One region of the Rossellomorea marisflavi genome, then DNA from elsewhere that is predicted to be linked to it. Evidence: riboswitches for the same ligand, from Rfam matches in the RefSeq annotation. Region 1 holds a riboswitch; the other holds the start of a gene.
The links. Region 1 has a riboswitch for FMN ahead of ribD (bifunctional diaminohydroxyphosphoribosylaminopyrimidine deaminase/5-amino-6-(5-phosphoribosylamino)uracil reductase RibD). Riboswitches for the same ligand answer to the same signal wherever they lie in the genome.
Positions count from the first base shown of each region.

Region 2: another riboswitch for FMN. It lies ahead of K6T23_RS13615 (ECF transporter S component); the one in region 1 lies ahead of ribD (bifunctional diaminohydroxyphosphoribosylaminopyrimidine deaminase/5-amino-6-(5-phosphoribosylamino)uracil reductase RibD).

Region 1 is NZ_CP081870.1:2,423,175-2,428,676, reverse strand. It holds gene K6T23_RS12685 (helix-turn-helix transcriptional regulator) at 1-298, shown strand, start outside; gene K6T23_RS12680 (NUDIX hydrolase) at 282-683, shown strand; gene K6T23_RS12675 (patatin-like phospholipase family protein) at 696-1,544, shown strand; gene K6T23_RS12670 (hypothetical protein) at 1,884-2,576, shown strand; gene K6T23_RS12665 (hypothetical protein) at 2,650-2,868, shown strand; FMN riboswitch at 2,978-3,121, shown strand; gene ribD (bifunctional diaminohydroxyphosphoribosylaminopyrimidine deaminase/5-amino-6-(5-phosphoribosylamino)uracil reductase RibD) at 3,245-4,342, shown strand; gene ribE (riboflavin synthase) at 4,345-4,998, shown strand; gene K6T23_RS12650 (bifunctional 3,4-dihydroxy-2-butanone-4-phosphate synthase/GTP cyclohydrolase II) at 5,015-5,502, shown strand, end outside.
Region 2 is NZ_CP081870.1:2,589,745-2,595,246, forward strand. It holds gene K6T23_RS13600 (RecQ family ATP-dependent DNA helicase) at 1-243, opposite strand, end outside; gene K6T23_RS13605 (YpbB family protein) at 240-1,211, opposite strand; gene K6T23_RS13610 (ferredoxin) at 1,518-1,766, shown strand; gene K6T23_RS13615 (ECF transporter S component) at 1,850-2,419, opposite strand; FMN riboswitch at 2,571-2,707, opposite strand; gene K6T23_RS13620 (M23 family metallopeptidase) at 2,783-3,625, opposite strand; gene K6T23_RS13625 (hypothetical protein) at 4,279-5,400, opposite strand; gene sigX (RNA polymerase sigma factor SigX) at 5,387-5,502, opposite strand, start outside.

The sequences.
Region 1 (5,502 bases):
TTCAAGTTATACCCAGTCGACCTTCCATATGTTTGCAGGGGATGAAGAATGGATCAAGATCCGCTGCCGCAATAATTTGATCAATGTGATCATCGATAAGTTCGGCAAGGATATTTCGACTACGAGGGACGGGGAAGACCATTTCATCCTTACAACCAAAGCCAGGATAAGTGACGGCCTGGTGAACTGGATCCTTGGCTTTGGCTCCAATGTGAAGGTCCTGTCACCGGACACCCTTCAGGACACCGTGAAAGAAGAGGTGGAAAACCTTCACCGTCTATATGACCATGACTCGTGAGCCGAGGGACCGGGCAGGGGTACTCTTGATCGAGGAGGGATGCATCGCCCTGATCGAACGCATAAAGGATGGCCGAATCTACTATGTTATCCCCGGCGGCGGGATCGAACCTGATGAAACCCCGATGGAAGCTGCATGTAGGGAAGCACATGAGGAGCTTGGGGTAACGGTTTCATCCATACAGCCATGTATGATGTTCGAGCAAAAAGGTGTCCATCATTATTTTCTTGTGGGAAAATATGAAGGGACGTTCGGAACAGGGAGAGGGGACGAGTTTACAGGAAATCTAAGAGGGAGCTATAGGCCCGTCTGGATGTCGCTTGATGAAGCGGTGTCTACGACCCTGTACCCCGAGCAAGTGGAATCGTTTTTAGTGAATCGGTAAGGAGGAAACATCATGAAGATCAACGGAGGACTTGTATTGGAAGGTGGGGGCATGCGGGGGATCTATACCGCAGGTGCCCTTGAATACTTCCTTGAGCAGGGAGTGGACTTTCCTTATGTGATCGGGGTATCGGCCGGGGCATGCAACGCGGCATCGTACCTATCGAGACAAAAAGGCAGAAATCGCAAGGTCAATGTCGATTTCATCCGTGACCCCCGCTATTTGTCCTGGAGAAATTACTGGAAGAACGGAGAGCTTTTCGGGATGGACTATGTTTTCGAGGAAATCCCCCGAAGGATCGTGCCGTTCGATTTCGATGCGTTCGCCTCAAATGAGAGTGAATTCGTGATCGGGACGACCAACTGTGAAACAGGAAAACCCCAGTATTTCCGAAGAAGCGACTATGGGGAGGAGCTCCTCACAGCGATCAGGGCATCCAGTTCCCTCCCGTTTGTTGCCCCCATTGTGAATTTTTCCGGTCACGAACTACTTGATGGCGGCATCAGCGATCCAGTGCCTTTCCAACAGGCGGAAAGGGATGGATATAAGAAGAATGTGGTGATTTTGACGAGGAACCGAGGATATATGAAAAAGCCGTCACGGTTCTCCTATTTCGTGAAGCGGAAATATCCGCAGTATCCCAATTTGTACAATGCGCTGAAAAACCGGTATCTCCATTACAACCAAACGATTGCTGAACTCGAGGAAAAAGAGCGTAGGGGGGAAGTCATCATCATCCAGCCCCAAGAACCCCTCCAAGTAAGCAGGATTGAGAAAAACCCTGCTAAACTGGATGCTCTTTACCAACAGGGGTATCGAGACGCAGAATCACAGCTGAACCGGATCTTATCATGGACATAAGAAGCTTATTCATAGGAAATCCGAATTCATTTGCCTAAATGCAATTGAGTTCGGTTTTTTTTGTTAAATGGCCATTTAAATCCAACTGCTTCTAGCGGTTCTGGAGTGCAATGAAGATTCCAGCGGGAAGAGTAGCGGATGTGAGACTCCTAAGGCTTACGTGCTAAAAGGGGAAAGTGAAGTCCTGAAAGGAACATCGTGAGTGGCAATAAGAACCTATACGGATTTTGTTCGTCCTCAAATGCTCCCTTTTTGTTTTGTCCCAAGTTCTTTCCTGTTCTGTATATGAGGGATGGTTCATAGCATAGTAGAGATTCCTGCTTGAAAGGACGGGCTTAAATGAATCTCTATCAAATCTACAAGAACGAGCAGTATACCCTCCTTTTCAGGGGAACGATGTACTTCCTTGTGGGTGTCGGTATGCTCCTCGTCATACATGACCTTTTCTATTTTCCCCTTTTGATTTTCATACCGGCCTGTTCCAATCTGTATCTTTCGCTCAGTATGAACAGGGAGCTTAGGAAAGCGTACCGGATCTGGTTCCGCGAGCTGCCGGTATCAAGCAGCACCCTGATCGGAGTATCAACGAAGGAAGGGTATTTTTATGTGAAAACCAACGGGTGGGTGAAGTATGCCGTTCACCGGCAGCAGCCGCTCAGCTCAAGAAAAGAATATACCTTTTTCAGGGAGAATAAAGATCCCATTTCTATTCTAAAGGGGAAGCGGGTCCTGAACATGGATCACCCCGTTGAAAAACGGTTCATTTTAAAATATGCCAGCCGGACCGCCCTTGAGTGGAGGAGCCTCGAAAATGATAAAATCCTGATTTATAAGGGTGCCGAGAAGTGGATATTAAACTACAATGGCGTAAATATATTTGCCATCCAAAATGGGATTCTCCCGGGGCACCTCCATTCCATTTTCGATGCCCACCACACCTTGATTACGCTATTTGAATCCTACTCAGATGAATTGGACTGGTTATTTTCCTTTCTTTGGCATCTCGATCTGGAGTTTTATATTACTCCTTGAAAGGATCATATACTTGAAAAAGAACGTACGTTCGTATATAATCAGTTCATACTAGGTAGAATGGAGTGGGCTTATGGACTACTTGATGAGGAAGGCAATCGAAGAAGGGACACCATTGAAAATCATCTATATCGATCGTCAATCGCGGCTGAGCGAGAGGATCATAACCATTGAGGCCATAACCCCCACACATGTTCGTGCCTACTGTTATACAAAGCGGGCACTCAGGATGTTCAGTCGTGAGAATATCCTTTCGGCCGAGATGATCCGGGATAGGAAATATGGCGCATGAGTGGGACGGTACCTGTTTCTAGTTCGAATGATACTTTGCAGGATCGGCAAAAAACTCAAAGCTTGACAATCAATTTGGATTGAGGCGATAATCAGTACATAATCGAATAGGTTTCCTTCGGGGCAGGGTGGAATTCCCTACCGGCGGTGATGAGCGAATGCTCTCAGTCCGTGACCCGGCTAATGGTTATTAGACGGTGGATTTGGTGAAACTCCAAAGCCGACAGTGAAAGTCTGGATGGGAGAAGGAACGGCAAGTATGTATCTCTGATTTTTTAAACAATCAGGATAGATGCTTTATTTCGTCATGCCAAACTTCCCCCAAGACTTCGTTCTTGGGGTTTTTTTATGAATGAATCAGGAGGTGAAAGATCAAATTGGAACCTAATGAATACATGAAGCTTGCCCTTCAGTTGGCAAGGTCCGCTCAAGGCCAGACTTCACCAAACCCCGTCGTGGGAGCGGTGGTTGTCAAAGATGGCCGCATTGTTGGCACCGGAGCGCATCTCAAGGCGGGCGGCCCCCATGCAGAGGTCCATGCAATCAGGGAGGCGGGTGATAAAGCCGAAGGGGCAGATATTTACGTGACCCTGGAGCCTTGTTCCCATCACGGACGTACGCCTCCGTGTGCAAACCTGATCATCGAGAGCGGGATCAAGCGCGTCTTCATTGCTTGCAAGGATCCCAATCCCCTTGTAGGAGGGAAGGGAATCGAGCTGCTGAAGCAAGCGGGTATCGATGTCTTCCTCGGCATGGGAGAATCTGAAGCCCTTGAGCTCAATAAGCATTTTTTCCACTTCATCCGGACAGGCACACCCTATGTGACACTGAAGTCTGCCGTGACATTGGACGGCAGGACTGCTTCTTCGTCCGGAGACAGTAAATGGATCACAACAGAACAATCAAGACTGGACGTCCACTATGATCGTCACCGGCATGACGCGATATTAGTTGGAGTCAACACCATCATTCAAGATAATCCGCACCTGACCACCCGTTTGCCCCAAGGTGGAAAAAACCCCATTCGACTTATCGTGGATACGCACCTGCGTACCCCGATTCATTCCCATATCATTCAAGATCGTCAAAGCCCGACCATCCTCATCACAGGATGCGAGGTGCCTGAGTCCCGTAAACAGGCATACATTCAGGAGGGATGTGAAATACTCTCCCTATCAGGCCCAACCATTACCATGAAAGAACTTGTTGCTGAACTTGGTAAAAAATCGTTTGTATCGGTTTATGTAGAGGGTGGCAGCAGCATTCACGGAAGCTTCCTTCAGGAGGAAGCCTTCCAGGAGCTCATCCTTTATATGGCTCCGAAACTACTCGGAGGACGGGACTCGTTCCCAAGCTTCGGTGGAGAGGGCTTCCCATCCATAGCCGAAGGTCTCCCCGTGGAAATCAAAAGCGTTGAAACAATCGGTAAAGATATGAAGATTACCGTGGTACCCCAGGAAAGGAAGGAAGATTGAGCATGTTCACAGGAATCATTGAAGAAATAGGCAGTGTCAAAGGAGTCCGCTCATCCGCCTCTTCCATGGAGCTGAAGCTTGCTGCAGGAAAGGTCCTGCGTGATGTGGCAATCGGAGATAGTATATCGGTGAACGGAGTATGCCTGACGGTCACCACATTTTCAAAGGATGAGTTTACTGCAGATGTGATGCCGGAGACCTTCAAAGGGACGTCCCTCAGAAATCTTAAAACGGGAACAAAGGTCAATCTTGAGCGCGCCATGGCGGCAGGAGGCAGGTTCGACGGCCATTTCGTCAACGGACACGTGGACGCAGTGGGTACGATCAAAAGTCTCCAGGAATTGGAGAATGCACTCTACGTCACCATCAACATTCCTTCTGAACTTTCTGTGTTTTTTGTCCAGAAGGGATCAGTCGCCATCGACGGTACGTCTCTGACCGTATTCGGCATCACAGACGATTCCATCACGGTCTCGCTTATTCCGCAAACGAAGGAAGATACGGTCCTCGGATCCAAGAAGATCGGTGACGAGGTCAACATCGAATGTGACATGATGGCCAAGTATATTCACCGGTTCTTCACAAAGAAAACTGAAACAACAGCTAAGAAAAGCTTGAGCTATGACTTCCTATCGGATCATGGCTTCGCTGACTAACCAGGGAGGGAATAGGATGTTCAACACAATCGAAGAAGCCATCCGCGATCTCCGCGAAGGTAAACCCGTCATCGTCATCGATGATGAGAATCGGGAAAATGAAGGGGATTTCATCGCCCTTGCTGAAGGTGTCACGCCGGAGGTCATTAATTTCATGGCCAGGGAAGGGCGGGGGTTGATCTGCACGCCCGTAGATGAGGAGATTGCCGGTCGACTCCATTTGAATCAGATGACGTCAACCAATACAGATCACCACGGGACAGCGTTTACGATCAGCGTGGATCATGCTTCCGCCAAGACTGGGATCAGCGCATTCGAACGCGCCCACACCATCAAGGAATTAGTGAATCCTCTCTCGAAACCGGATGATTTTAAGCGCCCGGGGCATGTGTTCCCACTTGTATCAAAACCAGGTGGCGTGTTGAAGAGGGCGGGACATACGGAAGCAGCCGTCGATCTCGCCCGCTTGGCAGGCTCGACACCCGCAGGGGTGATCTGTGAAAT
Region 2 (5,502 bases), 170 kb from region 1:
CTTCTCCCCGTTCACCTTCATCTGTTCCACCTGATCCTGCATGAGGGATAGCAAAGGGGAAACAATAAGCACCTGGCCATCCAACAGCTGACCGGGAAGTTGATAGCAGAGCGATTTACCGGTTCCAGTGGGTAGCATGGACAACGTATCACAGCCATCAAGAATGGAAGTGATGGTTTCTTCCTGTCCTGCACGAAACGTTTCGTAGCCAAAGTGACGCTTCAGTTCTTGTTGTAGATTCACGGGGTCTCACCTGCCTTCGCAATGACTGCACGGATCTGAAAATAGGACAACTCAGGAAATCTTTCCTTTATCGGCTTAAGGCGCTTCGTCTTTAACTCTGTCAGAACGCCCAGCACCTCTTCGTACACCCCTTCATCTATGAATGACGTGACGGGAAAGTCATGGAGTGTCAATATGATCTCGATTAAATGGTCTTCAATCGTATTCACTTTCAGCTCCCGGATCCTGGCGATTTCCTCGACGGGTATCCCCTTCTGAAAAAGCTCGAGCGTTTTTTTGGTCGAAGCGGTGAGGGGTTGGATATGCTCCTTTTCCTCTATGATCGAATAGACTATCGGGTAAGCACCTGCATCCTCTTTGGCACGTGCGATGATAAAGTGGAGAAGGTTCAGGAATCTGAACCGGTACTCCTCACGGTCCACACCGAACCGGTCTGCTGATTGCCCTTCCGTTGCTCCATAGTCCCGGTATCCCGTCAGCCGCTCAACAAGGATCCCCGGATCTTCACCAGGCATTGTTTGGGCTAGCAAGGTGTACAGCTCTTCAAACAGCTTTGCTGACAAAACTTCGGTCTTCCCCTGCTTCCGTATGAACACTTTTAACCAATCTTGAACTTTCCGGTCCCTCTGCACGGGAAAGTACGATGTTTCGTTCATTCGCGCATTGGATAACACCTGTACCAGTAGGCTGAGTCTCTTCCAAAGGAGGATGGACTGATCACCATGCTTCAATCCATCCATATGGGCGGGGTACGGTTTTTTTTGAAAGTAAACCGCCAAGCCCTCTATTCCGGAATGAGTCAGCCGGGCACGATTATCGTCGTTCAGCGTGATGAATTCCTTATCCTGAAGCATAGCAATGCAACGGTCAAAGTACTCCCTTTTCAGTTTTGGAAGTGACAGGAAGAGAGCCTGCAGCCCAAAGAGATGTGCATCCTGTATGGATTGTGAAGACTTTTTCCCTTTCATGATATGGAAAACGGAATAAACAGACCGTTCTTCCCCTAGCCTTTTCAGGGAGTCCAAAATCAAATAGTGAAGATATGTCAATGCGATGACTCCTTAACGTGTAGGTTATTGTCAAATATTGTACCACGAAAACACCCTCAACCGAGGTTTTGTTTTGACGGAAACGGATAAAAATATGAAAAAGAGTACCTAACTATTGAAAAGTTACCCATTCCTCTATAAAATGATGATTAGTAATTGATTTTCACCATTAAACAACGTGTATAATGATGAATTATATAGAATTATCTTCGGGAGGTTTTTTCTTTGCCAAAGTATACGATCGTGGACAAAGATACATGTATCGCTTGTGGAGCTTGCGGTGCAGCAGCACCAGATATTTATGATTATGATGATGAAGGTATTGCATTCGTCACACTGGACGATAACCAGGGGACTGTTGAAGTTCCTGACGTCCTTGAAGACGATATGGTCGATGCATTCGAAGGTTGCCCTACCGATTCCATCAAGGTAGCTGACGAACCATTCGACGGCGATGCGTTGAAATTCGAATAGGATGTAAAAAAGACGGCGATTGTTCGCCGTCTTTTTTATGTTGTTTGAATAGAAATGAGCCTCCAGGGGAGGCTCATTTTCAATTAGGCCATGCGTCGATTTCCGAATTGCTTCGTCAGCCACTTTTGGATCCTGATGAACAGCAGTGTGAACACAGCCGCTACCAGGATTCCCTTAAGGATATTAAATGGAACGATACCGGTCACGATGATTTCTGCCGGCAGTTCGAAATTCATAAAGTATTTATAGGCTGGAAGGAAGATGAAATAGTTCATGATCCCCATGCCGATGCTCATGACCAGCGTACCGGTTACAAGCCCGGTAAGTAGGCCTTTTTTCGTTTGGAAACGTGAATAGATAAGGTGAACGGGCAAGATCAGGAGGATCCCAGCAGCAAAGTTTGCCACATGTCCTACCGGTACACCTGTTTCAGAACCGGTCAATACATAATCAATCACATTCTTGAACAGTTCCACCAGGATTCCTGCGCCTGGTCCCAGAGCGACCGTTGCCATCAAGGCCGGTACATCACTGAAGTCGATCTGCAGAAACGCCGGAAAAGGCGGGATAGGGAAGTTTAAAAGCATCAATACATACGAAATGGCACTCAGCATACCAACTGTGACGAATGTGCGTGTCGTCATTTTTTTCATAGCACTCTCTCCTTTTGGAGATTCATCTCAATCGAAGATGGTCATGCCCGAGCCCCAATAAAAAACTCCCAGATAAAAGATATCCAGGAGAGTTAAAGGCATGCTCGAATAGACATTCAGACTTCCCTTTTCTGAACGCATTGGCAGTAACCTTCATCTTCTCCCATCCAGACTATACTGTCGGCTTTGGAGTCTCACCAAATCCTGCCTCAAAAAGGCTCGCGGGCTTAGAAGCAAAAATGCTTCATCACCGCCGGTAGGGAATTGCACCCTGCCCCGAAGATGAATCATATTATTTTATTCTTACTCATTATACATAAGAAGTGCCATTATGTGAAGAGAAATGCTTTGAATTCGAAACAATCAGTGGATCCTTAACGTTTGCGATGGATAGATCGGCGAATCCCTGCGTAGATCATTGGCCGCCAGAAGCTTGTCCAGTTCTATTCCATGAGCGACGGCAATAGAATAGAGTGTGTCCCCCTGTTCTACTTGATAGGAATCCATCCTTAAGCTCAATTCCTGACCTACAGCGATCGTGGCATCCTTCAGACCGTTCCATTTCTTAAGGTCATCCACGCTCAGACCATGTTCATGGGAAATGGACCATAGTGTATCGCCTTTCTTGACTCGATACTGATCACCTGCAACCTGTGACGCCGCAACGATCTGATACGGATCTTTCTTTTCAGCGAACACCACTTGTCCGACCCCGCCTTGTCCAAATACGACAAAAGGATCGATGGCATTCTCCTTCTCAAACGTCCATTCTCCTGCGTGGATCTCAAAATGAAGATGGGGACCGGTGGATATCCCGGTATTCCCAAGCTTCCCGACCTGCTCACTCCTATGTACTTCCTGCCCTTCTTTTACCCCTCTTGAAATGAGATGAGCATATACCGTCTCATATCCATTGTCATGACGAACGAATACCACATGACCATAGCTATCTGATAAGTACGACCTTGTTACGACCCCGTCTGCCACCGAATGAACGGGGCTGCCTTCCTCGCCCCCGATGTCCATTCCTTTATGGGTCCCGGATCTGGAACCAAACACATCTGTAATGGTGCCATCAACCGGAAACCTCCATTCAGCAGTGGAATCACTTTCTGCTTTTGCGACTCTCCCTGTCATGAAAATCATGCCTACACACAGCGCCAACACAATCACAATCAACAGTCTCCGACCATAATCAGCAATCATACCGTTCCTCCTAATAAATGCTCACCCAAAATTGAACAACACCTCTCACTATATGCCCCTTCCCGCTACACTATTCCAAAAAAACCCTACCCATCAGTCTGCCATTATACAAAAGAAATATACCAAGAAAAGCGGAGGCGGGTGGTCCTGAGGCGACAAGCATAAGGCAAAGGCACTGGAAAGGCGTTCTGTGCCTTTTTGGGGACTTTGCCTTATGACCTCGAGCCTCAAGCCCCCGGAGCTGGACAGGAAAAAAGCGGAGCGGGGCTGACATTTTATGAATGATTGCATGAAGACGGGACCGTTCCTTTCCGCTGCAGGGACTTGCTTTCCTGCGGGGAGGAAGTCGAGCTTCCTCGGCTGCGCCTGCGGGATCTCGACCTTTCCTCTTTTCCCGCGGGAGTCAAGTCCCTTCCGCTCCAATACACTCTGTGTTTTTTTATGGTTGCTTTTAATACTTTATGGGTGGTGAAATCATTTCTGCTGAATATGTAGAGTTGATGGATTTTCAAACGAAGAGGTGGTTCCTGTGTTTTGGATACATATCGATTTGAATGCAGAGTTAATAGCCATGGATTTGCTCATTTCCCCTGTACGTCATTTCATATCATCAGGCAAAAAAAAAATGAAAAGCGGGAGATCCCGCTCTTCACTTATTCCTGTAGGGTAATTCGATTTGGTGCGATGGGTGTTTCGATTGGTGCATCGAATGCAAAACCGTCCCATTCTTCTTCGCTGATGTTTTCAAACATCACCTGTTTGTAGCCGAAACTTCGCGCTGTGAGGAGGAGTGATTCGATTAGCTCCAGGGCTTCTGTTTCATCCATATTCTCCAGGTGTACTTCATTCATGAAACTGATGATCGGGTAAGTGCCCTTCTCGACTACGCGAACATTCAGTCCTTCGGGTATGGCACTTTCATAAAATTCAGATCCGGCTTCATTCATGGCTGTAACTGCACTATCCAAATCTTCATATTCCAGGTTATCCGGTACAAGAAAATGGTCAAGCCCGTTAGGAGAGTACACAAAGAAAGCTTGTTTTGCATTCTTCGGCAGCTCGATTTTCTTTAGGACCCCGTATCCGCTGAATTGCGGATAATTCCCATCCTTATCCTTGAGATGAAGTTGGTCAAAGCCCCTTCCCTGGAAGGAGTAAAACAAAGAGTAGTAGAAAGCATATTCCATTGCGCTATTGCCCGTATACGCCTGATCCCCATTCAAGGTGAAATTGATATCATCTCCATACCCTTTTGAAACGGTTCCTTCCAAGGGAACGAATTCTTCCATACTAAGGTCTTCTTCTGGAATGAGCTTAGCGAGTTCCGTATATCCATCCAGCCACTCATCTTCATCCGACAAGTGCTTGGTCACGCTCACAGGGACAGGGACTCCTTCAGGTGAAATAAGGCCGAACGTATAGACTTCAGCATCCTCCACCATGCTTTCATAGAGGGAGAGTCGTTTCTCTCTATCAGCCACAGCCTTATCTGCTTGAAGGTCCTTGCTTTCATCCATCATTGAAGCTCCCTGATCTGAGCGGCTTTCTTCTAGCTGTGACTGCTGTAGAAGAGCGGGGCTCAGCAGGGTGAAAATCAAGATGGCGGCAACGGCAACCAGTCCGGGTATGATTTTCTTCCCTTTCAAGTGTCGCTGTTTTTCACCTTGTTGGCTGATAGAAGCATATATGGACTCAGGTTTTCGCTCATCTTTGATCTTTGGAAGCTTTTTGACCAGTTTTTCTATGTCCCGGTCATTCCAATCAGATTGCTTCACTATCGTCCCCCTCCTTCCGCAACCGTTTGTTCATTTCAATCCGCAGCCATTTGACGGCGCGGTGCTGGGTTGTTTTCACTTTGCTTTCCGACCAGTTCAATA